Linked DNA regions of Flammeovirga agarivorans. The protein of the gene in region 2 interacts with the protein of the main gene of each other region in a pairwise test. Links are inferred from orthologs where the notes say so. Each region holds a gene or a part of one and is shown on either strand. Other genes may lie near its edges. The genes, in order: gyrB and gyrA.

Region 1 (16,808 bases), on a different replicon or contig from region 2:
TGTAATTAGCAATTATAGTTGCTTGAATGGTATATAATTTTCCATCACTATCATCAGGATCAATAGTAAATGGAGCAGTATCTATAGGACCATGATTAAAAATGACTTCAGAATCATGACCTCCATTAGCTTGGGTAATAGGATTACCATCCACAAACCATCGATACTGAAGTTCCCAATAATACATATACTCTGATGTTTCAATAGTATCAGAAGCATTAAAAGATCCATTCCAAGAAAGGTCTTCAACATTTAAAGTATATGCCCCAGCATCTGTACATAAAGTTACATCAGGTGAAGAAATATCAGGACAATTTAAAATGGTCATATCACCGGAATAATCAGCTGGATAGGAACACCCATTTTCATCTACAAAAGTAAGGCTAGGAGTAATTGTACTCATATTAGCATTACTAATTGTTGAAGGATATACAAACACTTGAGAACTGTCTGTACCTAGTTGTCCATCACCAGAAGCCCAGTTATATATGGTATTGGTGATATCTGTGTTAGGGTCATCCACAGGAAATGCCACCATTGTTGTCGAAGCAGGTTCGAAACCAATTTTCTTTAATATTTCATATGTACCAGAAGTACCACCAACAACAATAGTTACAGTATTTGATACATCTTGACAACCATGATTATCAGTAACAGTTAGTACAGCATCATAAGAACCAGGAGAACTATAATAATGAGTTACACTACCAGAGTTGGTAGTAGCATCTATGGTACCATCATTATCGAAGTCCCATTCCCATAAAGCTATATCAACATCATAGAGATTATCTGATAAATCTAAATCATCTCTTCTAGAAGTATTTCCGGCAGTTTCATCCGCTAAATCTGTAAAACTCACAAAACCAGGACATACCAAATTATATGTGTTGGGAGTGAAGTCTGCCGCTAAATCCCTCATAGTAGGAACCGTAAATGACAGAATTTGGTCATCAGAACAACCATTTTCATCCACCACTTGAATGGTTAAATTATAAGGACCTGCAGGCAAAGAAACCCTCACAGTGTCATTATTAATCGAATTGGGAGTTACGGCACCGACACCAACGCCACCTGTAAATAGGTTGATGGTACTTGTGCTCAAATTATAGACTTCATTATCATCAAGATCAAGTGTTAACTCAGTAATTACTTCATCACAGACATAATCGAAAGCAACAAAGTTGTCATGAGGAAGGGGGAATGTGAAATCTGGTTTAGTTACAGTGATATCATGAGTATATGAAGCAGAACATCCATTTATTGATAATTCTAATGTTATGGTGTGTGCTAAATTTTGAGGACTATTTGGAGATGAAAATACGATACCAGTTAAATCAGGAACGTTTCCAGAAATAGGTACAGTACCTGATGTTTGAGAGACACCATCTACGAACCATTCATAATCTGGTTGAGTGGGACTGTACATTAAATTTTGCCCTTGAAAAGTAAGGTTGTCCCCAACACAAGCTGCGGCAAGTCCTGTTACATTTACCGAACCACCTGTAATTTGTATTGGCCCTAAGTTCTCACTAAATGTACAACCTCCAACTGTAGTTACAGTAACAACACCGATATAAGAACCAGGTGTTGGAAAAGTAGTATTCACGATGCTATTATTTGAGCTAAAGCTAAATTGAATACTATTGTCAGCTGTATTTGTGAAAGTCCAATTGTACACTTGGCCAAGATTCCCGTCTCCGGCATCAAATTGTAAAATGCTATTTACACAAGTGCCTGAAGAGGTAGATGGAGAAGGTGATAAAACGGGTAATGGACCCGGCATAACAATGGTAGTGTCTTCAAAATCTGAACAACCTACGCCAGGTTCTGTTGCTGTGATTCTAATATCTACAACAGAACTTTCAGGTATTTCACCTTGAGGGTAACCAGTAAAAGTAGGGAAGGTGGCTTCTGATAAGAAGTTATAATTCTCATCTTTCGTAGATTGAGAAGTCCATGTAACTTCATCACTATTTCCGTTACCCGGTGGATCAATGGTTAATGTCCATTGATAGTCTGTATCTACTGTTCCTAATGAGTTATTGATGAATGACAAAGTTGTAGGTGCACAATCATCCAAAGTGATTTCATGTTCAGCTTCAGAAGGGTTTATCGTAATAGTTTCTGCAGTAGGATCACCTGCACAGCCATTGATTACTGCTCTAATTTCTACTGTAAAAGTACCTGGTAGTGCTGTTCTTGCACTATCCACAATATCGCCATAATAGAATTGACCTAGACCAGTGTTACCAACAGTTACCCAATTTAAATTACTAGCATAACGATATTGGTAGACAATAGGGAATTCTCCAGACAGCCCCAATCCTAGAGTATCTGCATGGGTTGTTGTTGAAAAATTGACAGTTGTACCAATACAAATTGTAGATGGACTAAAATTTAATGTAGGATTATCAAAAACTTCACCCACTAAGTAATTAAAAGCCGGTGAAGAAAAAGTACATGCACTATTATCCCCAATTGGATCTAATGTAATGTTATGGTAAATGTCATAATCACCATGAGATAAATTGGTAAAAGTGAGTGGATTCACACTGTAATACGTAGTGTCATCATAGGTTTTATTAATCACCATCCATTCTTCAGTATCAACACTAAATGGGTTCGTTACTGTATTTGTATTTCGATCTTCCCATGTAACCGAAGAGGCAAACGAGTCACTTGAAGGTTCGCAAGCAAAATTTGCACCTGATACTCTTACATCTAATGGAGCGGAATAAACATCAATACTGTTCAAAGCACAATTATCATTGATGTCTCCTGTTTGTGCGTCAAAATACAGTTCAATGGTGTGAGAACCATAACCAGCAACAGCAAGTGTATCAGTAGATTGATTAAATCCCGTAATTGTGGTACCATCAATAACCCAATAGTAATTTGCTACATTCTGTAGATTGATGGCATTAACGATTACATTGAAATTTTCACTACAATAATCAGTGTTATTGGCAGCAATACTGATCCCTGCTTGTGGTAAAATAGGTACGGTTTGAACATCTGTAAATTGACAACTATTGTCGGTTAATCCCTGAATAGTTGCCGAAATATTGACATTAATTGGGTTAGGGTTTGGGTTACTGTAAGTATGCGTTGCTACATCTCCAATAGCAATTGTCTCTGTGTTCCCATCTCCCCAGTCCCATAATACTTGAAGACCAGAAAATAATGGATCTATTGTTCCAGGAGTGTAACTAACTACATGAGTATTACAGGTACCAGAAATAGATGCTGTACCATATAATGATGAGATATCTCTAAAGTAGATATTTTCTGTTTGTGTGGAAGTACCTGGACAATTATTGGCTTCACTACTCAATGAAACTGTAAAATCAGTCCCATCAGAGCTATCAAATGTATGTTGAATGGCAGCAACATTCGTAGTATCAAACGTCCCATCACCCCAATCCCAAAAATATGTAGGGGTCACATTTAAACCATCAGTGTCTATTGATGAAGCGGTAAATGTAATAGTTTGTGTAGAAGCACAGCTAATCGTTTGAGAAGTTGTAAAAGTAGATGTAAAAGGAGCTTGAACAGTTATATAACCAGCTTCATTTGCAATAAATTGACAACCATCAGTAGTTGTACCACTTAGTGCAACATCAAAAGAACCGGAATTATTGATTGTAACTTTTGCGGAATCATTAACAACAGGGTATAATTGATTATCTACTAAAAAATTTAATGATGAAAAGGTTCCTGGAGTAATATTTACTAAAGTAATTTCTTCACCTACACAAATATTTCGTTTATCTGCATAAAATTGTCCGTCCGGCCTACTATAAACCTCAATAGCATTATTTGGAATTGTGGCTGTTACAGAACTTGTAGACCCTCCAAAAGTATCATCATATGTGACTCGAACCCCATAAATACCTGTAGAATTGAATTGATGATAGGGTTCAGCGAGATTTGAAAATGGAGTGTAAGTAACACCATCATAAATCTCCCAATTATAATTCGAATATGTATGATTGAGCTGAGGAGAAATAATAAATTGCAAAGCAACACCTCCACATCCACTGATAACAGTATTAGGATCTGTCTCAGTAGAACCTTGATAGACTCTATGTATAGTTTGCCCTAAAAGAGCATTGGCTAAAAGAGTTAGTGTCAAAGTTAGAATCAGCAGTAATGATCGTAATAACGCTTTCGTCATATGGGTTAAGTAGTTCTAGTAGCAGTAATCAAAAGAAAGTTAGGTCTTTCCTTATAAGCAACTTGGGTTATAGATAATTCGCTTTGGGTGTATTTTAATTATACGTATTCATACAATAATGATCCATATTTAATTTAATGAAAATCAAATAGGATCATTGTAGTGATGTAAGTAATATCTTGAAAGAGAATAAAAAAATTGTACTATTCTTATAATAAAGGAGATGGACAAGGTAAATCCATTGGTTTTCTTTTTGGTTTCTTTTTATAGTCCTTGTATAGATTAAAAGTATATTGAAGACTAATTTCGTGAGAATTAGCATGTTGTTGAGGTAAGTCAGATAGTGTTACATCATAACTATATCCAAAATTAAGGTTTCCGACTTTTATACCTGTCAAAATAACAACAGCATCATGGTTTACTGCATTGTCTTTTTCAGCTCCTTTTATTAATGGTAAACCTCTGTACCATACACCAACTAATAGGGGTTGGTAATGGAAATACATACCTAAACTCAGTTGATCATTTTTACCTTGAGATTGATAATGCATTGCGAATGTAAATGATTTTCGATGGTAATCGGGGATATGTGTATGATGCCCTTTAAATTCTAATGGTATCATATACCCAGCTTCAATAGATACTCTTACTGGCAGGTAAGCTTGCTCTCCAATGAATGAAATATTAGGAGTATTTACATGATATAGTCCCAAACCAACCCAATATTTTTCTCCATACAACATGGCTCCAGTATTTACATCTGCATAACCTACTTGGGTATGAACAAATGGTTCGTTTGTTCCTCCGCCCGTAAAACCAAAGGAATCTAGCTGATCGTTGAAAACTAATGATGATAAATCAAGTTTATTTTGTCCGTAACCAACCTGTAAGCCAACATTAAGGCCAACATACTTTGAAATAGGAATAGTATAAGAGCCAGACACAGTAAAAGTAGAATGCTGTAATGGAGTTCCTTCATTTACACCATAGCTGTCATTTTTTATATATCCTCCGAGTGAAAATCTTTTATACTTAAAATTGTGATCAAATGATGCCATAAAAGACTGTATTCCAGCAGGTAATCCTACCCATTGGTTTCGATAATTGATGATGGCTCGTGTTTCCTGACTTGATCCTGTTAGGGCAGGATTAAGGTATAATGGTGTAGCATAGTATTGTGAAAACTGAGTGTCTTGTCCGAATAAATAACTGCTTGTGAGTATGCTGGTTGTGAGAAAGATAAAGCAGAAATAGTTTTTAAAATTAGGTCTCATAAGTAATTAGGTGATTTACTTACAAAACGTATTCTGAAAAAAAATCGTTTCTTCTAAATTGTATTACAACTTACGTCTGCAGAGTTTTTTTCGAAATTCAGTTGTAAAAAAAAGTTTCATTATTTTTGTATTATTTTGAGTCTCTTCTTACTAGTGATATTTTGATAAGTAATATTGTTAATTGTAGAAATAGTACTTTTTGAAAGTGATAATTTCCTTTTTGTATTGATATCAAACATTTGTGTAACAAAAAAACTGATCTCAATTTCTTGAAATCAGTTCTTCAAAACTAGAATAAAATTCATTTTTTAGGAATTGCTTACTTCTTCTTCTTGTTTGGTCTTCCATCTTTCATGGAACCAAACCCATTGGTCAGGAGCTTCGCGTATAAATTTTTCAAGTGCCAATGACATATTTTGAGTATTGGTCTTAATATCTTCTTTTAAGTTTCCAGTTTTCTCAAGAGGAACTTCAGGTCTAAATTCTAGTAAATGCTTACCATTACTTTGTAATTTTATCGAAGCAGGAATAATTGCTGAATCCGCTTTTAACGCTAATGTAGCAGCGCCAATAGGAGTAGCAGCAGGTTTTCCAAAGAAGTCTACAAAAGTATTTTGAACTTTATCAGTATCTTGATCAATAAGCAAAAAAGCTAAACCGCCATCTTTCAACTTTTTGAACATTTTAATACTTCCTCTAGGATCAGATCTTTCAACAAAGTCAGCTTGGTCATTTTTATTATGCCTTCTCGTCTTTACTACAAGATCATTTAATTTTTCATCATGTAGCTTAGCACCAATTGCGATACAAGGATAATTACTCATACTAAGATAAAAACCTACCATATCGAAAGCACCTCTATGACAGGTCAATAAAATTACTCCTTTACCTTTATTGTAAGCATCAATTAGATGTTGTTCACCCTCGACTTCCATTACAGCAGTCAATTCTTCTCTTGTTCTAATAGAAGGGTAACGTACAATATCCGTAAAGTTTTTACCTAAATTAGAAAAAACCTTCTTTGCTATATTTTGTATTTCAGCATCACTAAGCTCATTTTCATAAGCATATTTGAGATGCTTTAAGGTTAGGTCTCTTGTTTTAGGCATAATGTAGTACACTAAACCTCCAAGTTTTCCAAAAGACCACATTAACATATTTCTTGATGCCCAATTAGCGAGTTTTATTAACCCTTTGATTAATTGATATAAAAGTTCGTATTTAACTTTTTTCCAACCCTTATGTTGACTCATTAATATATATCTTAAATGTAAAAAGGCAACGAACCTCCGTCCGTTGCCTGAATATTTATTGATAGCTATTGGTTATACATCAACTTTTGCATAACGAGCATTTCTTTCAATGAAATCTCTACGAGGAGCAACTTCGTCACCCATCAACATAGAGAATAAATGATCAGCTTCGGCGGCAGATTCGATATCCACTCTACTCATACTACGGAATTCAGGATCCATAGTTGTGTGCCAAAGTTGTTCTGGGTTCATTTCACCAAGACCCTTATAACGTTGGATGTTCACTTTTCCTTCATCGCCACCAAATTCTTGGATAGCTCTCATACGATCATCCTCAGACCAGCAATACTTTTCTTGCTTGCCTTTCTTCACTAAGTAAAGAGGAGGTTGAGCGATATATAAGTATCCTTGTTCGATCAATGGTTTCATATAACGGAAGAACAAAGTTAAAATCAATGTTCTAATGTGTGAACCATCGACATCGGCATCGGTCATAATAATGATTTTATGGTAACGTAACTTTTCTAAGTTAAGCTCTTTTTCATCATTTTCAGTACCAAAACGAACACCTAATGCAGTAATGATATTTTTAATCTCTTCGTTATCATAGATTTTGTGTTCTTGAGCTTTCTCAACATTAAGGATTTTACCTTTTAATGGAAGAATAGCTTGGAACATACGATCACGACCTTGCTTAGCAGAACCACCTGCTGAGTCACCCTCCACTAGGTATAATTCTGAAACTGCAGGATCTTTTTCAGTACAATCAGATAATTTACCAGGAAGACCAGTACCAGTAAGAACGTTCTTACGTTGTACCATCTCTCTTGCTTTACGAGCAGCATGTCTTGCTTGAGCAGCAGTAATTACTTTTTGTACAATATTTTTAGCCTCTTTTGGATTTTCTTCTAAGAACGTTTTTAATGTCTCAGTTACAGCTGAATCTACCGCTCCAGAAACCTCAGAGTTACCTAATTTTGTTTTAGTTTGACCTTCGAATTGTGGTTCAGGAACTTTAACTGAAATAATTGCAGTTAAACCTTCTCTAAAGTCATCACCAGATATATCTACTTTTACTTTGTCTAATAAACCTGTAGAATCTGCATAAGATTTTAAAGTTCTTGTTAGTGAACGTCTAAAACCTGCTACGTGAGTACCACCTTCGTAAGTATTAATGTTGTTTACATAAGAGAATACATGTTCCGAGAATGACGTATTATAAGTCATTGCCACTTGAACTTGAATATTTGCTTTTTCACCCTCCATAAAAATAGGAGTAGCTAGAAGTGATTGTCTCGTATTATCTAAATATGCAACATATTCGCTAAGACCACCTTCAGAATGGAATACTTCACCTACAAACTCACCATCCTCATCTTTTTGACGAAGGTCTTTTAAGTGAATTGTAATACCTGCATTTAAGTATGAAAGCTCTCTTAATCGAGAGGCAATAGTATCATAGTTATAAACGCCATGAGTGAAAATACTTAAGTCAGGCCAGAATTGAACTGTTGTTCCTGTGATGTCAGTTTCTCCAATCTGTTTAACATCGTACTGAGGAATACCAGTCTTATATTCTTGTTGGAATATTTTACCGCCTCTATGAACTGTTACCTTTAAATCTGTAGATAATGCGTTCACACAAGAGACACCAACACCGTGAAGTCCACCTGATACTTTGTAAGTGTCTTTATCAAATTTACCACCGGCATGTAGTACAGTCATTACTACCTCAAGAGCTGATTTTTTCTCTTTCGGGTGCATGTCTGTAGGAATACCACGGCCATTATCAGAAACTGTAATTGAATTATCTTCGTTTACAGTTACATATATATCTGTACAATAGCCAGCCATTGCTTCATCAATTGAGTTGTCTACAACCTCCCAAATTAAATGATGAAGACCTTTAATACCAATGTCCCCAATATACATGGCTGGTCTTTTACGAACAGCTTCCAATCCTTCAAGGATCTGGATATTACCGGCTGAATAATTGTCTTTTTTTTCTTCCATATCTTTACTAAAAAATATCTGCGAAGCTACCCTTTTTTGTCATTAATTACAACCCCTAATAGGGTCTAAAAACTTAGTTACTTGCAGTCAAGGCTTTTAATCTTCTTTTGGATTCTGAATCAATACTATTTTTATAAGGATGTTTGGGATATGATATAGCCTTTTTATAAAAAAATCGAGCTTGTTCATCTTCGTTAAGGCCTTCATAGAGGTGCCCTAAGTTTAGAGAAGCATTCGCAGGATAATATTCTTTTGGTTTAGATCCTCCCAATTCCAAAACTTTAAGATAAGCATTTATTGCAAAAGTAGTATCATTTAACTCTTGTTTTGCTCGCCCAAATCTATAATAAAATTCCAATTGATTTAAATGATTTAAACTATCGATATTTATTCCTTTTAACTTCTTAATCGATTCATTGTAATTACCTCCATCAAATAGTATTCTAGAGAACATGATATCAGCGTTAGGTAATTCATCTTTTTTAACGAATGAAATTGCATATTTGTCAACACTGATAAGGGCTGTACCTTTATTGATTACCATCTCTTTGAAATACTGAACACTATCTGTAGTATTATTTACTAACCAATAGGAGATCAGTTTTTTATAATAAATATCTTTAGTATAGTCTTTTTCTGTTTTAGATAAATATTTATTGAAGTAGACATTAGCTGAATCAAAGTTAGTAAGGTAATAGTAACTGCTACCTTTTAGGTAATTATAGTATCCAAACCATTGGTTTTTTTTGATGTCAATTTTATTGAGAAAATAAATGGTTTTTTTTGGTTTTCTTAGTTTATAATTCACCCAGGCAATGGCACATTGGGCGATAGCTGAATCTTTAAAATTATTTTCGTAATCAATTAGCAATGAGTTAGCTAATTCATAGTTTTTTAAAAAATATGTGTTGATTAGTAATTCAGAGGTATAAGCCTGAAATTTTGTGATTCTATCCTTTGATTTTTTTGCATCAGAAATAAGATCCCTTGATAATTTGGGGTCTATAGGAGAGAAGCCAAGGAAATTTCTAAGCCAGTGATATTCATTTGGAACAACTTCTAAAGCAACAGATATCATTCCTACATTTAATCTTTTTAAGGTATCCAATTCATTCTCTTCTAAAGATTTCAGTGAATTGTGATAGGCCTTTTTTAGATCCCAAAATGCACTCCAATATTGAGTATTTTTCATCTCACATAAGCCTCTTATGATGAGCTCATTTTCAGAATATTCTGATTCAGAAATTACTTTAGGGAGTGGATAATTTTCATTAGGTGATAATAACACCTTAAGATATGGGTATAGATAGTTTTCATCGTAAGTAATACTTTGATGTGTAGAACTATACACTTCAGTTGTTATCATAAATATTGCTAATATGAAAAGTATTTTGATGAAAAAATCTCTCATGAACTCATTAAGTAAAATTCAAATCTATCAATTTGATGTTAAAAGGCCATCAAATTTTAATAACATTAAGTGAAAGCAACGATAAAAAATTGGAATCGTTAAATATTTTAGATAATCTTGTCGTCTAATAATTCTGAAAAATCATATGAAATTTATTGTTGAAATAATTTTACCTGAAGTTCTAGATCAAAATCTTATTGACTTACTTCCATCTCAATATACTGAGATTGGAGAAATGATGAATCAGGGAATTATATCATCTTTTATGTTATCTGACGACGCACAAAAGGCTTGGTTGACTTTAGATGCGACTTCAGTTGACGAAGTAGACAATATACTCACTGCATTTAAACTTTATGACTTTGTGGAGATGAATATCATGGAGTTGAGTATATCTGAAATGGCCTCACCAGCAGTGCCAACCTTCTCGTTAAATTAAGAAATTTACTAAAGTATAATTATAGAAGCCATCCATTTAGGGTGGCTTTTCTTTTTAATGTGTAATACTTTGCACGTAATTTGCTTACAAAACTATTATTCCAATTATCAAATTATATATAAATCATAATGCAAAGATTTTTTTCATTATATATTTTACTCATTTTCTTTTCTTTTAATGCTAATGCTCAAGAAGAAGATGTAACATCTAACCCTTTAGTTTTAAAGCTAGGAGGGTATGATTTACTTTATAGCGAAGTGAAATTTGATGAAATAGAGTTCCCAATGAGTGATGTGGATATTATTCCATTAAGTGGTAATAAAACTTTTGCAACTTTTAAGGCTACAGGAGAGCGTCACCCAGATGGACAACAGATTTTGCAAACTTATTTTGATAAAGTGAGATCTTTAAGAGGTAAGCCCCTTTTCAAAGGAGATAATTATGGATCTTTTCAAGTAAAATCGAACAATAAGAAATTTTGGTGCGTGATTGAAACTCATGAAAATGGAGATTCATATACGGTAACCATTATTGGTCAAGATAGAATTCAAGAGGCCGAGACTGCACAAGAAATGTTGGAATTGTTGAAATCACAAGGTTCAGTAGATTTATATTTCCAATTTGCAACAGGTAGTGCAACATTATCAAAAGCCTCTCAACAGACGGTAGATGAACTTTCAATGTTGTTAAAACGCTATGCTCCAAAACTTAAACTAAGTATAGAAGGGCATACCGATAATGTAGGTAGTGTATCAGCCAATAAGAAACTATCACTTAATAGAGCAATTGCAGTAAAAAAGCAATTAGTTAGGAAAGGGATTGATCCAAATCGATTGGAAACTGTTGGATGGGGTTCTGAAAGGCCGATTTCATCAAATGATGATGAAAAAGGTAGAATGAAAAACCGTAGAGTTTCGATAAAAGCAATCAACTAGATATATTTGTAACCGATTCAATAATGGATCGGTTTTTTTTATTTATATGAAACAATACTTCACCTTAATATTACTAACGCTTGCATTTTTTAGTTGTGATGAAAATGCCAAAAGAAATCAATCTTTTATAAAAGGTAGAGATGCTTTACAAATGAAAGAATTTGAAAAAGCTGAAATTCAATTAAAATTAGCTTTAGAAGAGGATTCTCTTTTTACAGAAGCATGGAATAACCTAGGAATTGCCTATGATGGACAAGGTAAAACTTATGAGGCTTTAAATGCATATAACATAGCCTTGAAACAGGATAATTGTTTAGAAGATGCCTACCAGAATAAAGCAAATGTCTATTTTAAATTAAAAGACTTAGATAAAGCAATAAAGACAGTTAGTAAAGGGCTTACATGTAACCCCGAAAACACATCATTATTACTAAATAGAGCAACCTTATTAGAAGAGAAAGGGGATTTTCAAGCGGCACTTGCTGATCTTAAACAATTGAAGGAAATCTCAGGAATTAGTGATGTTCTATACACCAATTTAGGTTTTGTATTTTATCATATTGGGATTTTAGACTCTGCATTTCATTATTCACTAATGGCAATTGAAATTAATCATAAGAGACATGAAGCTTTCAATAATTTAGGAATGGTTGAAATGCAAAAAAAGAATTATGGTGAAGCATCTAAGTTTTTTGAGAAAGCTATCGAAATCATTCCTACAAATTCTGTTTATCGCATAAATTTAGGTCGAAGTTATTTAAATGATAAAAACTTCAAAGAATCAGTTGACGCATTTAATATGGCTGTTTATTATAATGAAGAATTAGCATCAAAGGAGACTTCTGTTTATTCTTCATTGATTCTTAATAAAAAATACCAAGAAGCAACTAAGCTATTAACTGAGAATATTCCTGAAGGAAGACAAGCTCAAAAATTGGAGGAAATAATTACTCAAATGATCAGTTTAGAAGAAAAATCTTCTATTTGTGAATATATCAGCTATCTAAAATCAAAAAACATGGAAATAGATAAAGAAATTTATCTGAAATGTAAATAAGGTTTTATACATTAGTGTAGAATAGAGTTTGATCAGCTAATAAATTACTTTAATCACAATCAAACGCTAACAAAAAAAGGAAATTAATACCACATGGATTATCAAAATCTTCTTTTAGAAAAGAACGATGGTTTACTTACAATCACTATTAATAGAGAGAGTAAACTAAACGCACTTAACGGAAAAACATTACAAGAACTGAAGAGTGCATTCGACATGGCTTATGATGAAGAAGAAATTCGAACTGTGATCATTACAGGAAAAGGAGAGAAAGCTTTTGTTGCAGGAGCTGATATCTCAGAGTTTAAAGACCTGAATGAACTAAATGCTAGAAAATTCTCTGAAGAAGGCCAGGAGATTTTTAATGGTATTGAGAATTGCCCTAAACCTGTCATTGCAGCTGTTAATGGTTTTGCTTTAGGTGGAGGATGTGAATTAGCTATGGCATGTCACATTCGTGTTGCATCTGACAATGCAAAGTTTGGTTTGCCTGAAGTATCATTAGGTATAATACCTGGATATGGTGGGACACAAAGATTACCAATCCTAGTAGGTAAAGGAATTGCTAACGAAATGATTCTTACTGGAGATATGATTTCTGCTAAAAGAGGTCATGAAATTGGTTTAGTAAATCATGTAGTCTCACAAGATGAGTTAATGAATAAAACAAAGGAGATCGCAGCAAAGATCTTAGCGAAAGCTCCGATTGCAGTGTCACATGCCATTGATTGTATCAATGCAGCTCATACAAATGCATCTGGATACCAAACTGAAGCGAATGCTTTTTCAAGTGCAATAAAAACAGATGATTTCACTGAAGGTACATCTGCATTTTTAGAAAAAAGAAAGCCTAATTTCACAGGTAAGTAATTGAAATATAATTATATATAAAACCTCTTTGTTCAGTGTAAAATTGAACAAAGAGGTTTTTATTTTTAAAACTACTCATGTTAAAAAAATTATTATCAGATACTGTTATCTACGGATTAACTACAGTATTAATGAGGTTAATAAATTATTTATTAGTACCTCTTCATACTAAGGTTTTTGATCCTGATGCGTTTGGAATCGTTTCTATTTTTTATTCTTTTGCGGTTTTCTTCAATGTGATATACACATATGGTATGGAGACAACGTACTTCTGGTTTGCATCAAAAGAAGGTAGTGATAAAGAAGAAGTTTTTTCTAAAATACTTTCTTCATTGAGCATTACATCAGTAGTGTTCTCCAGTATACTTTGGTTGTTTTCTGGGCAAATTTCAACACTCTTAGGCTTTGAAAACAGTGATATATATGTGAAGTTTTTTGCCTTACTATATGCGATTGATACTCTATTAGTAGTTCCTTTTGCAAGTCTTAGAATCGATGGTCAAGCGAAAAGATTTGCTGTATTAAAAATTATAGAAGTAGTATTAACCGTTGGTTTAAATTATTTCTTCTTAGTTACCTGTGTAAGTATCGTTGAAACTAATTCAGATAGTTTTATTACTGAGTTTGTGTCAAAAATTTATGATCCTTCATTAGGATTGGGTTATGCATTCCTTGCAAATTTGATCTCTAAAGCAATTATCATGATCTTATTCATGGATAAGTTTATTAAACTCAAGTTTTCATGGTCTTGGAAATCAATGAAACCATTTTATTCTTATGGTTTTCCTTTAGTTTTTGCAGGAGTTGCTTTTGCCATTAATGAAGTTTCTGATAGGCTATTAATTCCATTACTATTACCTGAAGGGTTTTATAGTTTCGGTGATGCGGATTATGCTGTTGGTGTATATGCTGCTTGTTATAAACTATCAATATTTGTAACGTTTACAGTTACTGCGTATAAATATTCTGCAGAACCTTTTTTCTTTAATCAAGCAGGTTCGAAAGACTCTCCAAAAGTTTTTGCAAGAATCATGTATTATTTCGTAATAGTACTAATGGTAATGGTAGTTGCAGTTTCTGCAAATTTGGAAGTTATTGCCCCAATTCTAATTCGTCGCGAGGAATATTTAGTAGGATTACCTGTTGTTCCCATTTTACTAATGGCAAACTTATTCCTTGGTATGTATTATAACTTGTCAGTTTGGTTTAAAGTAACTGATAATACAAAGTATGGTGCATTGATAAGCGCAATTGGAGCACTTTTTACAATTTCATTAAATGCTCTTTTAGTTCCATATTTCGGTTTTTATGGTAGTGCTATTGCAACTTTTGTCTGCTATTTGAGTATGATGATATTAGCATATGTGCTTGGTCAAAAATATTATCCTATTCCATATAATGTAAAAATGATATCATTTTATTTGATTATGGGAGGATGCTTTTTAGTTTTGCTTTCCCAACTTTCTATAAATGGATTTTGGGAGTCGATATTTATTCATAATGCTATCTTTGCATTATTCTTGCTGATTGTATTTTTTATGGAAAGGCAGTTCATTGTGTCTACCTTACAAATTGTGCAGAAGAAAATACTAAAAAAATAAAATGAAGATAAAAGTAATTAATAAAGGCCACCATGCTTTACCTGAGTATCAAACTGAGCTGTCAGCAGGTCTTGATTTAAGAGCAGTATTATCAGAATCTAAGGTATTAGCTCCTTTAGAAAGAGTTTTAGTACCAACAGGTCTTTACATTGAACTTCCTCAAGGCTATGAAGCACAAGTTCGACCAAGAAGTGGTCTGGCTTTTAAACATGGTTTAAGTGTGCTAAATGCTCCAGGTACAATAGATGCAGATTACAGAGGAGAAATTGGTGTTTTATTGGTTAATCTTTCAAATGAGCAATTTGAGGTGAAAGACGGTGAAAGAGTCGCTCAACTTGTTATTGCAAAACATGAAACTGTTGAGTGGGAACCTGTAGAAACACTCTCTGATACTGAGCGTGGTGCAGGAGGATACGGAAGTACTGGAAAAAAATAACTTTTTAAATAAAATATAATATGAAAATTATTGTCCCAATGGCTGGTCGTGGTTCCCGTTTAAGACCACATACTTTAACTACCCCAAAACCATTAGTAAAAATTGCAGGTAAGCCAATCGTTCATCGTTTAGTTGAGGATTTAGCTGCAATGTCTGATGAAAAGTTAGAAGAAATTGCTTTTGTTATTGGTGATTTCGGAGAAATAGTTGAAAAAGAGTTAGTTGAAATTGCTGAGTCATTAGGCGCTAAAGGGACAATTTATTACCAAGATGAGCCATTAGGAACTGCTCACGCCATCTTATGTGCGGGTGATAGTATGGACGGTAATATTATTGTAGCTTTTGCTGATACTTTATTTAAAGCAGATTTTGCGATTGATAAATTTGAAGATGGTATTATCTATACACAGAAAGTTGAAGATCCTTCAGCATTTGGTGTAGTGAAACTAGATAATGACGGAATCATTACTGATTTTGTTGAGAAGCCTTCAGAATTTGTATCTGATCAAGCAATCATTGGTATTTATTACTTCAAAGAAGGAGAGAAGTTAAGAGACGAACTTCAATACTTAGTAGATAATAATATCATGAACGATGGCGAATATCAATTAACTGGAGCTTTAGAAAATCTTAAAGCAAAAGGTGCAAGATTGAAGCCCGGTACTGTAGATGAATGGTTAGACTGTGGTAATAAAGATGCCATCGTTAATACTAACCAAAGATATTTAACGTACATTCAAGATCAAGAATTAGTACATGAGTCTGCTGTTTTAGATAATGTTGTTTTGATTAGCCCAGTATACGTTGGTGAAAATACAGTGATTAAAAATGCTGTAGTTGGACCATATGTATCAGTAGGTAAAAATACTAATATTGAAAATTCTGTTGTTCAAAATTCAATTGTTCAAGAAGATACCGACATCAGAAAAGTAAATATTGAAAACTCAGTAGTAGGTAACCATGTTGTATATACAGGTAGATCGAAAGATTTAAGTATTGGTGACTTTACTTCAGTTAGGGAATAACTAAAAAAATCTTTATTTATAGATGAAAACAGCGAAATATTTATATTTCGCTGTTTTTTTCATTTATGTTTTTTGTAGATTTATATATAGTAAAATACATAGATTGACTTTGTGAGGGTAAAACATACTTATGAACAAAAACTCTTTTAGAATATATACCATATTATTAGCCCTTTTTATAGGTTTTGCGGCTACGGACACTGCTTTTGCACAACGTAAAAAGAAGAAAAAGTCTAAGAAAAAGAAAGAAACCCCAGTAGTATCTATTGAAGAACCCTCTAAAAAAGATCTAAGAAAAGCAGAAGAGTTGTTTATAT
Region 2 (17,075 bases):
GCCTCTTCGTCAGCAGCTTCCTCTTCAGCCATAGCAGCAGCATAGAAACCATATTTACCTGTAGTTGTATCCGCCTTTACTCTAAGAGCAAGTTCGAAGTTCTCCATTGCCTTAGGATAATCATTTTCATTGAATGCTTCAGCTCCAATGTTAAAGAAGTGACCCCAAAGATCATCAACTTTTGAAGGTTTGATTTGACCAGTTGCCAAGTCAGCACCTTGATTTTCCCAAATTGCTTTATAAGAAGCAGATGCTTTACCTGATTCTTCTTGTCTTGTTTTGATTTCGTTGTAAGCTTCCATTGCCTTGTCGATATCGGCTGGAATCTCGTCTACACTTGTTTCAGGATTGATTGCGATTGCAGAGTAAATATCACCTTGAACTTCAAGAGTTTTTTCTTTTACTACAACTGGCTTACCTTTCGACTCCAGTTTGTATTTCTCATAGCCAACGGCATTTTCAATTTCAGTTTTTGCTTGCTCAATCTCACCTTTAGTTAAATAAGCTGCAGCTTTAGTAGCAGAACCTTTTTCTTGCGCCAGAGCACCCGATGATAGAGCTGCTGATACAGCAAGAACTGTAATGACCTTTGTGAATTTCATAGAAATATTATATGTTATATAGCTTAGAATACAATAATTTATTCCTCAACACGCAAACATACTATATTCAGTTTATATTTTTGATGATGTGGAGCATAAATTTTGCATCTCTACATCTTGTCTAACGTTTCTTCTACGTCCTTTAGTTCTTTAGTTCTATTTAATAAAAGCAAAGCATTGTATTTAGTTGTTAATGACTCCTTGTCTTCTTTGTTTAATCGCGATGCTTCAGAGGCGTTTTTGACAGTTAATTCCAGGTAAAACTTTGATTCTTTTCTTAAATCAGATTTGTGTACATTTTTATATTCTGGCTTCTTTTTATTGTTGTTCCAGTTCATTAAAATTTTTTGAAGTTTTATTGCTTCATTAAACTGTACTTGGCTGAGACTCATATAGGCATCAAATCGAGTGGGGCTGATATTGGCTGCTCTAACATAGTAAAATATTGCTTTTTTATGATCTTGAACAGCTTCACTGAGCATACCTGCAGTCATTAATGTGCGTTCATCAAAAGGATATTTTTTTAGAATCGGATCAATTAAGTCGATGGCTTTATTGAACCACTTATTTCTAACACAAATACCAATTCCTCTATAAGTCAATTTATAGTTTACAGGATGTTTTGCTAATCCATTTTCGACTTCTTCAATAGCTTTCTGAGGAGCTTTTAGTTGTTCATAGTATAAAGACCTACTTTCATAAACATTGATACTGTCATAATTCAAATCAAGTAACATATTAGAATATTCTAGTGCTTTATCATAGTTGTTACATAACTCATTGGCAATCATGCCATATCTACAATTGATTGGGTCATCACTGTTTACTAATAAAGCTTGATCAAAATAGAATGCAGCCCCTTGAAAGTTCTGGGTGATAAATTGATTGGCACCTGCAGTAATAAGGTTATCATAAAAGCGATCAAGCTCTGCTTTCGTGAATTGATTAAATATCTCTCCAATATCCGTTTTCTGAAGAATTAGATTATAATTGTTGATCGTTTCAGTGACATATTCAGAGCATACACCAAAATTATCAGTTTCACTACAAGTGGGTTCCAAAGCTAAAATACCATACGATTTGGCCACTAAAGTAATCGCTTCTAATTCTCCTTCTCTAGTGAGTGTAGCTTGTTGTAGGGAGTCAAGATAGCGTAATGCATCATGGCATCGATTCTCATTTATAGAAATACGAGCTAATTTAAGATACTTCTCCTGCCATGTAATCGATTGGGCTTGAGTATACGAATTGTAGACACAAAGGATAAGTACTGAATATATAAATAGACTTCGAATGCTCATATATAAGATGTTTACCTAACGAATATACAGTAATCAAGAAATAAAAAAAAGGCAACTGAATTTCAGTTGCCTTCAATATATCATTCAATGAAAATTATTCTTCAGAAGTGTTATCCTCTGTTGAATCAGTATTTTCAGTGTTTTGATCGTTACTGTCTTCTGGAGTCGATCCTTCAGCAGAGTTTTCAGTAGCTTCAATATCTACTTCATCATCTTCTAAAATAGGAACAATCTCAACTGATGAAATTTCATCACCATCATTTAAGCGGATAGCTTTTACACCTTGAGTGGCTCTACCCATAATTCTGAAGTTAGAAACAGCGGTTCTAATTGTAATACCATCTTTAGTGATTACAATTAAGTCGTCAGTTTCTTCTACAGAGAATAGTGATGTTAACTTACCAGTTTTATCTGTTACCTGCATAGCTTTCAGACCTTTACCACCACGGTTCGTTCTTCTTGGATATTCTTCCAATTCAGTACGTTTACCATAGCCGTTTTCAGAAATTACCATTAGAGATTTAGTCTCCAACTCTTCCTGAGAAATACAAGCCATACCTACAACACAGTCATCAGCACCTTTTAATTCGATACCTTTAACACCTGTTGCACCTCTACCCATAGAACGAACATTGTCCTCGTTGAAACGAGTTGCCATACCCATTCTTGTAGCGATAACTACATCGTTTTGACCATCAGTCAACATTACGTTGAATAATTTATCACCTTCATTGATGTTGATAGCATTGATACCGTCCTTACGAGGTCTTGAATAGGCTTCAAGAACTGTTTTCTTAACGATACCTCTTTCAGTTAACATCATCAAGTAATGATTATTGATATAATCTTGATCATTTAGGTTCTTAGTACAGATTACAGCCTGTACTTTTTCACCTTCTCTGATGTTCAGTAGGTTTTGTAATGGTCTACCTTTTGCAGTTTTAGATCCTTCAGGTAAACGGAATACTTTCTGCCAGTATACTCTACCTAAGTTAGTAAATAACAATAAGTAGTTATGGTTACTAGCAACAAACATATGTTCAGTGAAGTCGTTGTCTTTTGTTGTTGCACCTCTCGATCCAACACCACCACGACCTTGTGATTTATATTCGTTTAATGGTGTACGTTTGATATAACCTTCATGAGAAATAGTAATCACCATTTCTTTATCTTCGATTAAATCTTCAATATCAAGATCATCAGCATTGTAAACAATCTTAGATCTTCTTTCGTCACCGTATTTATCTTTTAGCTCAGCCAAGTCTGTCTTGATGATACCCATCTGACGTTCTCTTCTAGCTAAGATATCTCTTAAGTCTTCAACTAAAGCAACAACTTCTTTGTGTTCTTCAGTGATTTTTTCTCTTTCAAGACCTGTTAAACGTTGAAGACGCATGTCAAGAATTGCTTTCGCTTGAATTTCACTGAATTCAAACTGATCAATCAATCCTGCTTTTGCGATTTCAGCATCTTTCGAACCACGAATTAAAGCAATAACTTCATCTAAGTTATCTAACGCTTTTAAGTATCCTTCTAAGATGTGAAGTCTACGTTCAGCTTCATTTAATTCGAATTGAGTTCTTCTCATGATAACCTCATGACGGTGATCTACATAGTGTCTGATCAAGTCATGAAGGTTTAAAGTTCTTGGTCTACCTTTTACAAGGGCAATGTTATTAACACTGAAAGAACTTTGAAGTGCTGTTTGCTTGAATAAGTGGTTAAGTACTACATCAGGCACTGCATCTTTCTTTAATTCATAAACGATTCTGATACCATTTTTATCAGACTCATCACGAATTGCAGAAATACCTTCGATTTTCTTATCATTTACAAGGTCGGCAGTCTTTTCGATCATATTTGCCTTGTTGACCATGTAAGGGATTTCCGTTACAACAATTTGCTCACGTCCAGAAGAAGTTTGCTCAAAGTCAGTAACTGCACGCATTACAACACGTCCACGACCTGTTTCTAATGCTTTTTTTACACCATCGTATCCATAAATGATACCTCCTGTAGGGAAGTCAGGACCTTTTACGATCTCTGTTAGTTGTTCAATTTGGATATCAGGATTTTCAATATATGCAATAATGGCATCACACACTTCATTCATGTTGTGAGGAGCCATATTTGTCGCCATACCTACTGCAATACCAGAAGAACCGTTAAGAAGTAAGTTTGGAATTCTTGCTGGCAATACTGATGGTTCTTTTAATGAATCATCAAAGTTTGGTTCAAAGTCTACTGTATCTTTTTTGATATCAGAAAGCATTTCACCAGCGATCTCTTTCATACGAGCCTCAGTATAACGCATCGCTGCAGGAGAATCACCGTCAATTGAACCAAAGTTACCTTGCCCATCAACAAGCATGTATCGTAATGACCATGGTTGAGCCATTCTAACCATTGTGTCATATACTGAAGAATCACCATGAGGGTGGTATTTACCAAGTACCTCACCAACAATTCTTGCTGATTTTTTGTACGATCTGTTATAGCTTAACCCAAGTTCTGCCATTCCGTACAAAACACGCCTGTGAACAGGCTTAAGACCGTCTCTAACATCAGGAAGCGCTCTTGAAACAATCACCGACATTGAATAATCAATGTAGGCACTTTTCATTTCATCCTCGATGTTAATAGAGATGATATTTTCGTCTGCCATATATTATTATTGATATGTTTTTCAACCCAAGAAAAAAGAAGAATTACTCATCTTTTCCCAACTATGCAAGATACAAAAAACATGCTTTAAATAAAGGAAAAAATGACTCTAATTTCTATCGTTTAAAGCGAATTGCACCACTTTTTCCGAGAGTTGATCGAATACTCAATTCTCTCTTCTTTTTTCCTGCTTTTATTTGAATCGCCATAGTGTTTGGAGGGTCGTCTCCAAGGTTATGTGCGTAAAGAATTAATACGTTTTCTTTTCCTGGTTCGTACCTTATTTTCAGCTTTTTCTTTTTGGCTGTAAGTTCATATTCTTCAATAATATGTTCTCCATTCCAGAAAAGCGATACAATGTCACCATCCACAGTTTTATTATCCCAAATGGCAAGAGAAACTTCATATGTAGTAATATAAATGGATGATTGAACTTCAGTTGGTCTATCTTCATAAATTACCTTCTCCGGAACCTCCACTTTTGGAGTATCAACGACAGCTACGATAACTTCTTCTTTGACTTCTTCAACTTTTTCCTCTACTATAACTTCCTCAGGTTCTTCTACTTCTTCCTGTTTCTCTTTAGGAACATGTACTAAAGAGACGTCGTCAATGTAGACATAGCATTGAGGGTCTACATCATAGTTGATGTATTTTAAATCGGTATGTGTATCATCTAAGAAATTACCTAATGTGAGGTATTTATAATTGTCTTCTGCTACAAAAGTAAATTGTACTTCAGTCCATTCAGTGGTATAAAAAATTTCTTTGATTTGGAATTGAGGTGTTACTGATAAAGGTTCGAAAAGATTTTGCTTAATCTTGTGCACTGAAAAATAGGCACCCAAACCGTTAGTAGCAATACTACCAAAGGCGACATGATTTCCATTTTTGATATAGGCTGAAAAAGTATATGCTTCTCCTTTTTTCAAAGGGTGAGTGAATCTAACAGAAGCGTACTCTCTGTAATTCTTAACTCTTTGCATATAAGAAATAAGTCCCAGAACAGATTTACCGGTTCTAGGTTCAAAAGTATCTTTAATACCTTTTAATGGTTGTTTTTCATTTATAAATAAATGATCTGGAGTACCATATAAGGTTTTAGGTTGGGTATGATTGGCATTAAACCAATCGTCGATATTATCTAGATATGCGTGTCCTCTAGTTTCTTCTACGATGTTTTCAAAACTTGGATTTGGTATTAAGTTTTGAGCTAAAATGGATTTAAAAGGAAGTATTATAAAGAATCCTCCAAGAACGATTTGTTTGATGTATTTAGCAGTCATTTTTCCCTATCTCAGTAAAAAACTGTGTAAAGATAGGGAAATAAACTTAAGCTCTTACAACAGAATATTCTCCTTCTTCATGGATAGTCATCTTTCTGGAAATTTCTCCTGTAGCTAACTGTAATGTAAGAATATAATTACCTACAGCTAATAATGACAAATCAATTGAATTTGTAGGATTTGCAGCTAAAACTCTAGTTCCATTCATCATATCAGTAACGAATACCTTTATGATTTTGTCTCTTACTTCATCAAAAGTATTTAAGTTATTTTGGGCGATTGGTGATTCGATACAGATTACTTGTTTCTCATCATTACTCAGTTCTATGTTCGTTCCAAATAATGCAGAAGTAATCAATAAAGATGCTAATCGGTCAGTCGTTAATTTCATGGCGGTAATCATAGTTAGTATAAAGATTAAGCTGTAAACAAAATTTAATAATCTTTTATACGGGTAAAACTTCTAGTAGATACATAAATATACAAAAACGATCCTTAGAAAGCTGATTTTCACCAAATAGTGATGTTTTTCATTATAATATGAAAACAGTAAATAAAAAAAGAGGAGAACTTTTACGTTCTCCTCCACCTGATGTCTTATGCTATTTCAGAAGTTTTTATTCTTCCGGCTTTTCTTCTTGTGTAGATTTTTTCTTGATAGAAACTGTTAGCTCTTCTCCTTTTCCAGAGTAATCAGCAACAATTGTATCACCATCTTCGATATCTCCACTTAGGATTGCTTCAGCCATTGGGTCCTCCAAATATTTCTGGATTGCTCTATTCAATGGACGAGCACCGTATTGTGGATCATATCCTTTTTCTGATAAGAAATCCTTAGCTTTCTTAGTGATTTCAATACCATAACCCATTGCATATATTCTTTCGAATAATTTAGAAAGAGAGATATCGATAATTTGGTGGATATGCTCTTTTTCTAATGAGTTGAAGATGATAACATCATCAAGACGGTTCAAGAATTCTGGAGCGAAGGCTTTCTTCAATGCTTTTTGAATAGTTGCCTGCATTTCAGCATCTTGATTATCTAATTTTGTTTGAGTACTGAAACCAATACCTGTACCAAAATCTTTAAGGTCACGAACACCAATATTTGATGTCATGATGATTACCGTATTTCTAAAGTCAACACGTCTACCAAGACCGTCTGTTAAGATACCGTCATCAAGTACTTGTAAAAGTAAGTTGAAAACGTCTGGGTGAGCTTTTTCAATCTCATCCAATAAAATAACAGAATAAGGTTTACGTCTGATTTTCTCAGTTAATTGACCACCTTCTTCGTAACCAACGTAGCCCGGAGGCGCTCCAACTAAACGAGATACAGAGAATTTCTCCATATATTCAGACATATCGATTCTTACTAGAGAATCTTCTTTGTCAAATAGGTGAGTAGCTAGAACTTTAGTAAGTTCGGTTTTACCCACACCAGTTGGGCCTAAGAAGATAAACGAACCGATTGGTTTCTTAGGATCTTTAAGACCAACACGAGTACGACGAATAGCTTTTGCAAGTTTTTCGATCGCAGCATCCTGACCAATAACTTTACCTTGTAAATCGTCTGCCATTTTCATCAGTTTCTTACCTTCTGATTGAGCAACTCGGTTTACAGGAATACCAGTCATCATGGCTACTACTGCAGCTACATCATCCTCGGTTACTGGGTAGATTGTTTCATTAGTTTCTTTTTCCCACTGCTCTTTAGCAGTATCTAAATCTTCTAATAACTTCTTCTCAGTATCGCGAAGCTTGGCAGCCTCTTCGTACTTTTGTCTTTTGACAACTTTATTTTTTTCTTCCTTAATGTCCTCAATTTGTGCTTCTAACTTCACAATATTATCAGGAACATGGATATTATTGATGTGAACTCTTGCACCTACTTCGTCAAGAACATCAATAGCTTTATCTGGAAGGAAACGGTCACTGATATAACGATCAGAGAATTTAACACAAGCAGCTAATGCATCTTCAGAATAATCTACATGATGGTGTTGCTCATATTTTCCTTTGATGTTGTTCAGAATCTCTATCGTTTCTTCAGGTGTAGTAGGATCTACCATTACCATTTGGAAACGACGAGCTAATGCACCGTCTTTTTCAATATACTGTCTATACTCATCAAGAGTAGTAGCACCAATACATTGTATATCGCCACGCGCTAAAGCTGGCTTAAACATGTTGGAAGCATCTAATGAGCCTGAAGCACCACCAGCACCAACAATAGTATGAATCTCATCAATGAAAAGAATCACTTCTGGAGCTTTTTCAAGCTCGTTCATGACTGCTTTCATTCTTTCTTCGAACTGTCCTCTATACTTTGTTCCTGCTACTAAAGAAGCTAAGTCCAATGTAACAACACGTTTTCCGAAAAGAACTCGAGATACTTTTTTCTGTACAATACGCAATGCTAAACCTTCGGCTATAGCTGTTTTACCAACACCTGGCTCACCAATAAGGATAGGATTGTTTTTCTTTCTTCTAGAAAGCACCTGCGCTACGCGCTCGATTTCTTTGTCACGCCCAACAATTGGGTCCAACTTGCCTTCTTCTGCATAGCTAGTCAGATCACGACCGAAGTTATCTAAAACTGGGGTTTTAGATTTTTCTGTACTCTTTGATGACTCTGGGCGAGAGCTCCATGATCCACTGCCTTTCGCTTGTGGATCATCATCGTCTGTGCTCGACGATGCCTTTGGGTTTTGGTTTTCTCCTTGGAATTCGATCATTTCTTTGACTACATCATAGTTTACATCATAACGCTGTAATATTTGTGTGGCCAAATTATCTTCATCTCTTAATATTGACAGTAATAAGTGTTCTGTTCCTATTAGGCTTGATTTGAAGATTTTTGCCTCTAAGTATGTTATTTTGAGCGTTTTTTCTGATTGTCTCGTTAGTGGGATGTTAGCGAGATTCTTTACGTTGAAATTCGCAGTACTCTTAGTTGACTGTTCGATTGCATCTTTTAAGTCATTAAGGTTTACGTTCAACTTTTTAAGTAAAGTAATCGCATATCCCTCACCTTCACGGATCATACCAAGCAACAGGTGTTCTGTCCCGATGTAATCGTGTCCAAGGCGTAAGGCTTCTTCTCGGCTAAGCGAGATGACCTCTTTTACTCTGTTAGAAAATTTTGCCTCCATGGTTAGGGAATTTTAAATTATCATTATTCTAATGTAGAAATAATAAGATACAGAATTCAAAGCTAATTCAGAAATAAGGAGACTTAAATCTTAAATATTGATTATGGATTAATCGTAGTGTTTGTGAATTCTGTTATTTAAAATAAAGCATATATTTTCTATTAAACAATATTAACGCTCGATTAATTTACTAGAATTTGATTTTAATATGTGCAGGGCATTAGGACCTTCACAAAAAAGTAAATCTAAAATACTGAGGTTTTGGTCGAATTGTTCACCAAATACTTGAATATAGGCTTGCTGCTTAGTAAAAGTAGGAGAATCTGTTTTTGTGATTTTATTTCTTAAGTCTAAGATCTCATCACTAGTTTCTTTTTCGAAGGTTTTAGTGATCTCTATTTCGGTCTTAATTCCTAACAGTTTTGTGATCGATGCGAGTAAGTTCATGTTTAATTCAAAAAGCGTATCTACTTTTTTCGTTAAGACATTCTTAATTTCTTCTTCATAATATTCAAAATATGGAGATCTTCCATACGCTGTTACAATACTTCTCCAGTGTTTTATTGCGAAATTATCTTTATGATCAATTTTCACTTTTCTAAGAGGGCGTCCTTTATTGGCACCTTCTACTGGTACAGTTAATCGATCTACCTTTTGAGCAGTTTTTATGAAACAACGGTTTCGGAAACTTTGCTTTTGAAAGTTTTCGAACTTTTCAATGTATACTTTATCTGCTTTTGCGATAACGGTAAAATACTCTAGGTTAGGGAAGTAGTGTAAATCAATTAAAACCTGCATAGTGATGAAGAATAAAAAGGGCGTTACAATTATTATAACGCCCAATAAAATATTTTTTACTTGAAGCGGAACTTTAGGTAATGAACAGTATGTCCTAGTTCTGTGAATTGTTTTTCATAACGAGTCACAATACCATGATGTTCTTCCAATAAATCAGACTCGTAAAGGTCGAATGTTACTGCCTCAAGGTTTACCTTTTCTGAGACCAACGTTTCCACTGTATACTCAAATAGTGGTTTACTATCTGTTTTGAAACGTACTTGTCCTCCTTCTTTTAGTAGGTTCTTATACATATTTAGGAAACGAGGGTGTGTCATACGACGTTTAGCATCTCTATCTTTTGGACGAGGATCAGGGTGGATAATCCAAATTTCATCCACTTCTCCTTGTTCAAAATATTGTTCAAGGTTTTGGATATGGATTCTTAAAAATGCAGCATTTGTCAGACCTTTTTCGTCTACAACATTACCACCTTTCCATATTCTATCACCTTTGATATCTACACCGATAAAATTCTTGTCTGGGTATACCTGAGCAAGACCTGTAGTGTACTCTCCACGACCACAAGCTAGTTCAAGTACTACAGGATTATCATTCTTAAATACTTCTTTTCTCCAGTTACCTTTGATGTTATCATATAAAGGTTTTCCTGGTTCTATGATATAGTCTCGCGTTTCATTAATTGCGAACTTTTTTAATTTATGACGACCCATTTATCTAAAATTTTGTTTTTCAGTCTGCAAACATACAAAATCCCCTCAGAGCTTAGGTAATTTGTGATAGGGGTGATGGGTAATTATTGGGAAATATTCGGTTTTTTGTTGTATTTTCAATCCCAAATTGTGATTAACTGATATACTAACCCAACAGTTTTACCTGATTTGGTTAATCACCTTAACGTAAAATACGCCACAATTTAACTTATATGGCAAAAGTAATTTCTTTCGCAACCCAAAAAGGGGGCGTTGGTAAAAGTACGCTGCTTATGCTTACAGCTTCAGCGGTACACAATAGGACAAATAAGAAAGTTTTAGTGATCGATTGTGATCCACAAAAATCAGTAAAAGATATATTTACAACAGAAGGAGCTGACAAGGAGCAATCTTATGATGTTATTTCTTTCAATTGGAAACAGCCAAGGGCAGAAGAAAACTTTGATAAGACTTTAGCTTTAGCAGAGAAAAAATATGATGCTATTTTCCTAGATGTTCCCGGTAGAATTGAAGGTAAAGAGATTTATTTTTCAGTCTTGGTTTCTGATGTTGTGGTTGTACCTGTAGTGGCAAGTGTATTAGATATGAGAGCCACGATTCGTTTCTTGAAAACATTACCTATGATCAAAGAAATGAAAGAAAAGCAGGGATATAAATTTGATGTGTATGGTATTGTGAATAAAAAAGACCAAACAGTAGAACATCAAAAACTAAAAGAATTATCTGGAATAGGAGGAATGGAATTTTTCTATTCACCTATATCTAATTTAGTAAGATACAAAAGAGGTATTTCGACAGTATACGATATTACAGATCCAACATTGAAGGATGATGAGTTTAATCAATATTTTGATGAGTTCTGTACGAAATGTCTATTTTAAAAAAAGCCTCAGTGATATACTATCACTGAGGCTTTTTTTACCAATTTTTATAGGGGTTTTGCATTAGCAAAGCATTGTAATACTTTGTATCTCCTGTAACTTCTTTACCAAGCCAATCAGGTTTTATAAAATGCTCGTCTGTAGAAGAGAGTTCAATTTCAGCAACGGTAAGACCCTCATTATCTCCAGAAAATACATCTACCTCATAAGTATGATTATTGACTGATACATCATAACGTATTTTGTCAATTACACCACCTTCACAAAGCTTTAATAATTCGTTTACCTCTTCGACTGGAATTTCTTTTTCCCATTCATATCTGGATAAACCTTCATTATCAGATTTTCCTTTAATAGTAATAAAGCCCTTATCGCCTTTTATTCTTACTCGAACAGTTTTGTTTTCATCGCTATGGATATACCCTTGAACAATTCTGTTAGACTGATCTGCGATACTTGGATCAAAATTGTTGACTAAAAACTTTCTTTCTATTTCTAATGCCATGTGTGTATTATTCTAATCCTGCTGCTTTGAATGCATTTTGAAGATCATCAATCAAATCATCTAAGTCTTCAATACCAACAGAAATTCTAATGAATCCATCATCAATACCAAGTTCTTTTCTTGTTTCTGCAGGAATAGAAGCATGTGTCATGATTGCAGGATGTTCAATTAAACTTTCAACACCACCAAGACTTTCGGCTAAAGTGAATAGCTTACAGTTGGATAAGAACACTTTTGTTTGTTCTAAATCAGCTTTTAATGTAACCGAAATCATTCCTCCGCCTTTTTTCATTTGCTTTTTAGCTAATGCAAAATCAGGGTGCGATGGAAGGTGAGGGTAATATACTTTTTCAACAAAAGGATGTTGTTCTAACCATTCAGCAATCTTTGAAGCATTTTCACAGTGTCTGTCCATTCTAACCCCAAGAGTTTTTAATCCTCTATTCACTAAGAAAGAATCAAATGGTCCTTGAACTGAACCTACTGCATTTTGAAGGAAAGTAAGCTTTTCTTCCAATTCTTCATTTTCACCGACAATTACAACACCGCCTACAACATCTGAATGTCCATTGATATATTTTGTTGCAGAGTGTGTTACTAGATCAAAACCAAGTTCTAATGGTCTTTGAAGATAAGGAGTGGCAAAAGTATTATCACAAACGGTAATGATATTATGAGATTTTGCTACTTCGGCTACTTTTTCTAAATCAACCAATCTAAGCATAGGGTTTGTAGGTGTTTCTGCCCATATCATCTTGGTATTTGATTTAATCTCAGATTTTAATGTATCAATATCATTGAGATCAATAAAAGAGAACTCTAGTTTAGAAGAAAACTTTCTTACTTTATCGAATAAACGGAACGTACCACCATATAAGTCGTTCATGGCGATAACATGTGATCCGCTTTCCAGCATATCTAAAATAGTTGCAGCTGCAGCAAGTCCACTAGCAAAAGCATATCCCTTTTTACCTCCTTCTAATGCTGCAACTGCATCTTCGTAAGCATACCTTGTTGGGTTATGAGAACGCGTATATTCAAAACCTTTATGTTCACCCGGAGCAGTTTGTGCATAGGTAGAAGTAGCATATATTGGGGGGATTACCGCACCTGTTGTAGGATCCGGTTCTTGTCCTGCATGAATTGCAGTAGTTGAGAAACCGTATTTTTTATTCTTTTCCATATTGTAATCTATTGCTTATCTTTCATCAAATTTAACCACAATCTTATATAAACCTATGACTTCAATGGGGTATTGTAGACATCTTTTGATTTTACTTTGTCTATTTTCTCTTATTAGCTGTGCTTCTTCTATGGAAAAGGAATGGAAAAACCTTGAAAAAAAGTATCTGAAAGATGGTGTACCAATGAAAGTATATCATGCAGCATTAGATACAATGGAAGTAAATTATTTATCTGTCAATGCACTAGACACTACATCTCATCTCACTTTTATTTTTATTCATGGTGCACCTGGAAGTGCAAATGACTTTGGGAAGTTTCTAAAAAATGATAGCATCCGTCATCTTGGAAGTGTTTTGTCTGTAGAGCGTTTAGGGTATGGTAGCGAGAAAGGACATGAAATAGATGATATTTCTTTACATGCAAAGAGTATACATGCAGTGATGGACGATTGGGATAAAATAAAAGGAAAGTCTCAAAGTTACATTTTAGTAGGGCATTCTTACGGAGGTCCAATAGCTGCTTATGCAAGTATTGGTGAGGAAAAAAGAGTGAATCACATTGCTTTGTTAGCTCCTGCTATGTCTGCTGAATTAGAGCCTATGAAATGGTATTCGAGGTGGGCCCAGAGTAAAGTGATTTATTCGATACTTCCTTCTTCATTTAAGGTGGCTACTGATGAGAAAGCACATCATGCTGCAGCTCTTAAGATAATTGAAAACGATTGGTCACAAATTGAAGTACCGACAACAATTGTACATGGTAAAAAAGATGGATTGGTTCCTTTTGCAAATATGGAATTTGTAGAAGAAAAGTGGAAAGCTCCATTAGAAACTCAAGTATTAGAGAAGAAAGGCCATATATTTCCTTTTACAGACCCTGAAATAGTAGTAGATTTATTGATCCAATTAGGAAATCGAACAGAGCTATAATTTTTTAAACCATATAATAAAGAACATCCCCCTTATGACCATCGAAGGAGAAAACCAAGAATTTCCCATGGAAGAACTTTCAGAAGAACAGTCTTCTCATGAGGAAGTAACAGATAAACCAAAAAAATCGAACTGGAAATATATTGTATTGGGAATATTGATTCTCCTAATAGGTACTTTTTTATGGTGGACAAGATCATTACCCACTACACCAATGTGGGTTACTTTACCAAGTAGTCCAGGAATTTTAATTGGTTCTGAAAATGTGTTGTCTTCATGGAAAGAAATTAGAGATTCTGAGTGGGATGAAAGTATTTCTGAAGCTTTAACTCCTGGTAAAAGGAAGGTGTATCAAAGTGCAGTAGGAGAAAATTCTTTTTTACACCTTTTGATGTCTGATTATCCCGCGATTTGTGGAATGTATCAAACAGAAAAAGAAGGGAAGGCTATAATTGGAGTAGTTAATTTAGGTTGGAAAGTAAAGCTGACTCACAACTTAAGGTTCATACTAGGGAAAAAATTCATTCTAGAATCACAGGTTTTTGGAGATCAGGTATTGGTTACAAGCTTAAAAAGAAATAATCATACATATGGATATTATTTCGTGTATAATAATCTCTTGGTTTTTACAACTCATCAATCATTAGCAAAAAGATCGATAGAATCTATTGAAGAGGGAGGAGAGTTAACAGATTTATCTGGCAAATCTTTTACAGAAGGAGCCTTGTTTGAAGTATGGGCACATCCATCTGCAGTTTACTCATTAATGGAAAGCTATTTTGTAGAACCGTTGGTTTCTATCAAAGGATTGGGTAAATTATTAGGCTATCAACATTGGGTGTGGAATAAAGAAGAGAAACAACTTAGAGCATCAATCACCACACAGCAAAAAGGATTTTCTTTAGAGTCCGTATGGTGGATGTGGTCAGGAACACAATCTTCGAAAGAATTGCTAACAGTAATACCTAAAGATGTAACTATGGCTTCTCAATGGGGACTATCCAATAAAATTAATGAAAGGAGAGCCGCCTTGAAAAGAGCAGGAGTAGCACCTTGGGAAGTGATAGAACAGCGTTTAAAGATTGATATCGCAAAGGATTTTGATAGTTGGCTAGGAGACGAAGCCGCTTGGGTGAAATTATTACCAAGTCAACTAAAAGGGAAAGATGGAGAGGTGATGTTACTTAAAACAGATAACCCTGCATTGGCCTCAGAAAAATTGAGAGATTTAAACGAATTGATTGAAAAACAAACTTTGGAGCGTTTTTCGGAGTTAAAGTATAGAGGGTTTGCCATTGGTTATTTAGGAATTGAAGACCTATTACCAAGAATTTATGGTGAAGCTTTCGATAGAATTAAAAGACCATATTACACTGTTTTAGGAAATGCAGTAGCCTTTTCGAATCATCCACTTTCATTAAAGCGATTAATTGATGCTAAGTTGGATAACAAAACTATTGATATCGATTCTAGAACCATTCCGAAATCTGCGATGTACTTCTGGGGACAAGGTGAGGCATTATATCAGGATTTGCCATTATGGATTGATCAAGAAGGATTGAAGTTGATGAGAAATAAAAAGACTTTAATGGGGAGTATTGTCAATTTTGAAGGCGTACTATCTCCACGATCTAAATTCAATGGAGCTTCATTTGTAACATTCCAATATGGTGATGAAAAGGAAGCTCAAATTACACTAGAACAATTAAAAAGGGAGCAGACCGCATTAGACGAGAAGAAAATATCAGCATACCTTGATGAGAAAGAAATGCCTCAACAAAAAGCATTTATGATTGCTGCACCAAAGGTGGCAGATGATAATAACATGATAAAATTTAAATAACCGAAAACCATAAAACACATGTCAGACAAAAAAAATAAAATCAACGAAGAAGAAGTAGAACGTATTAAAGAAGCGTTTCAGAAAAAAGATTGGTCAGAAATTAAGAGTGCCAACTCATGGGTAATCTTTAAAGTGATGGCCGAATTTGTAGATGGCTTTGATAAATTGGCGAAAATAGGTCCTTGTGTATCTATTTTTGGTTCAGCAAGAACAGCCCCTGATCATAAATATTACAAGATGGCCGAAGAAGTGGCCAAACTTTTAGTAGAACATGGGTATGGTGTAATTACAGGTGGTGGACCAGGAATTATGGAAGCAGGCAATAAAGGTGCTTTCGAAGCAAAAGGTAAGTCTGTAGGTTTAAATATCGAATTACCTTTTGAGCAAGATGGGAATCCATATATTGATAGAGATAAGCTGATTAACTTTGATTATTTCTTTGTTAGAAAAGTAATGTTTGTAAAATACTCACAGGGCTTTATTGTAATGCCTGGAGGATTGGGAACTTTAGATGAACTTTTCGAAGCTTATACTTTGATTCAAACTAAAAAAATAGGGAAGTTTCCAATTGTATTAGTTGGTAAAGAATATTGGCAGGGATTGCTTGATTGGATCAAATCTACGTTGCTAGAAAAAGAGAAAAATATTAGTGAAGGAGACTTGGATCTTATTCATCTAGTAGATACACCAAAAGAAGCTGTGAAAATAATTGAAGATTTTTACGGGAAGTATTTACTGTCTCCGAACTTCTAAAAGGATATTTTACCTTATATTTGGCACCTCAATCATACGATTGGGGTGTTTTTTTATATAAGATCGACGATTTAACCCATACTTTAACTTTAACAGGTAGATAATTTGTTAACTAATGCATTTATATTCAGATCTTAATAATAAATAACCCGACCTTTGTTGTTAAATCTATTTCCTTGTTTATCAAGCATGAAATCATATTTGTGGTTTATTTTAGGAGTAGTGTCAGCTGTTTTATTGACATATGCTCCACAATTTATTTCTCCTAAAAAAGAAATGGTTACTGAGAAAGTAATTGTTGCAGAAGGACATCAGCAAAGTTATGAAGTTGAAATGCCTTCTGAGTTTGAATTTTGTGGAGAGAAAGTACCCTTGGAAGATCCTGATGTTTACGAACGTTTTGATCGTGAATTGTATGTAAATTCTTATTGGCATTCACATACAATTTTGGTATTAAAGA

Evidence for each region.
Region 1: the proteins of gyrA (region 2) and gyrB interact in binary tests that used the Escherichia coli proteins (3 or more experiments, as listed by UniProt). The link is inferred for Flammeovirga agarivorans from one-to-one orthologs.

What each region holds. Positions count from the first base shown.
Region 1 is NZ_JABAIL010000004.1:341,071-357,878, forward strand. Bases 6,248-9,135 are described here. They hold gyrB (DNA topoisomerase (ATP-hydrolyzing) subunit B), read right to left. Parts: upstream 8,718-9,135; coding sequence 6,777-8,717; downstream 6,248-6,776. Other genes in these bases: HGP29_RS14295 (lysophospholipid acyltransferase family protein), read right to left, coding at 6,248-6,704; HGP29_RS14305 (tetratricopeptide repeat protein), read right to left, coding at 8,791-9,135. In the rest of the region: HGP29_RS14285 (PKD domain-containing protein), read right to left, coding at 1-4,177; HGP29_RS14290 (PorP/SprF family type IX secretion system membrane protein), read right to left, coding at 4,387-5,451; more of HGP29_RS14295, read right to left, coding at 5,760-6,247; more of HGP29_RS14305, read right to left, coding at 9,136-10,083; HGP29_RS14310 (hypothetical protein), read left to right, coding at 10,274-10,567; HGP29_RS14315 (OmpA family protein), read left to right, coding at 10,696-11,502; HGP29_RS14320 (tetratricopeptide repeat protein), read left to right, coding at 11,549-12,559; HGP29_RS14325 (enoyl-CoA hydratase-related protein), read left to right, coding at 12,653-13,429; HGP29_RS14330 (lipopolysaccharide biosynthesis protein), read left to right, coding at 13,507-15,030; dut (dUTP diphosphatase), read left to right, coding at 15,032-15,466; HGP29_RS14340 (sugar phosphate nucleotidyltransferase), read left to right, coding at 15,487-16,491; HGP29_RS14345 (tetratricopeptide repeat protein), read left to right, coding at 16,622-16,808. UniProt on the Escherichia coli protein: DNA gyrase negatively supercoils closed circular double-stranded DNA in an ATP-dependent manner to maintain chromosomes in an underwound state.
Region 2 is NZ_JABAIL010000015.1:3,807-20,881, forward strand. What follows is about bases 1,784-4,938. They hold gyrA (DNA gyrase subunit A), read right to left. Parts: upstream 4,569-4,938; coding sequence 1,998-4,568; downstream 1,784-1,997. Other genes in these bases: HGP29_RS26345 (tetratricopeptide repeat protein), read right to left, coding at 1,784-1,903; HGP29_RS26355 (carbohydrate binding domain-containing protein), read right to left, coding at 4,684-4,938. Also shown: HGP29_RS26340 (tetratricopeptide repeat protein), read right to left, coding at 1-602; more of HGP29_RS26345, read right to left, coding at 713-1,783; more of HGP29_RS26355, read right to left, coding at 4,939-5,853; HGP29_RS26360 (hypothetical protein), read right to left, coding at 5,900-6,244; HGP29_RS26365 (ATP-dependent Clp protease ATP-binding subunit), read right to left, coding at 6,471-9,008; HGP29_RS26370 (WbqC family protein), read right to left, coding at 9,180-9,806; tRNA (guanosine(46)-N7)-methyltransferase TrmB, read right to left, coding at 9,863-10,519; HGP29_RS26380 (ParA family protein), read left to right, coding at 10,732-11,400; HGP29_RS26385 (CYTH domain-containing protein), read right to left, coding at 11,438-11,905; HGP29_RS26390 (trans-sulfuration enzyme family protein), read right to left, coding at 11,913-13,088; HGP29_RS26395 (alpha/beta fold hydrolase), read left to right, coding at 13,219-14,019; HGP29_RS26400 (DUF3352 domain-containing protein), read left to right, coding at 14,054-15,862; HGP29_RS26405 (LOG family protein), read left to right, coding at 15,881-16,615; HGP29_RS26410 (lytic transglycosylase domain-containing protein), read left to right, coding at 16,805-17,075. UniProt on the Escherichia coli protein: A type II topoisomerase that negatively supercoils closed circular double-stranded (ds) DNA in an ATP-dependent manner to maintain chromosomes in an underwound state.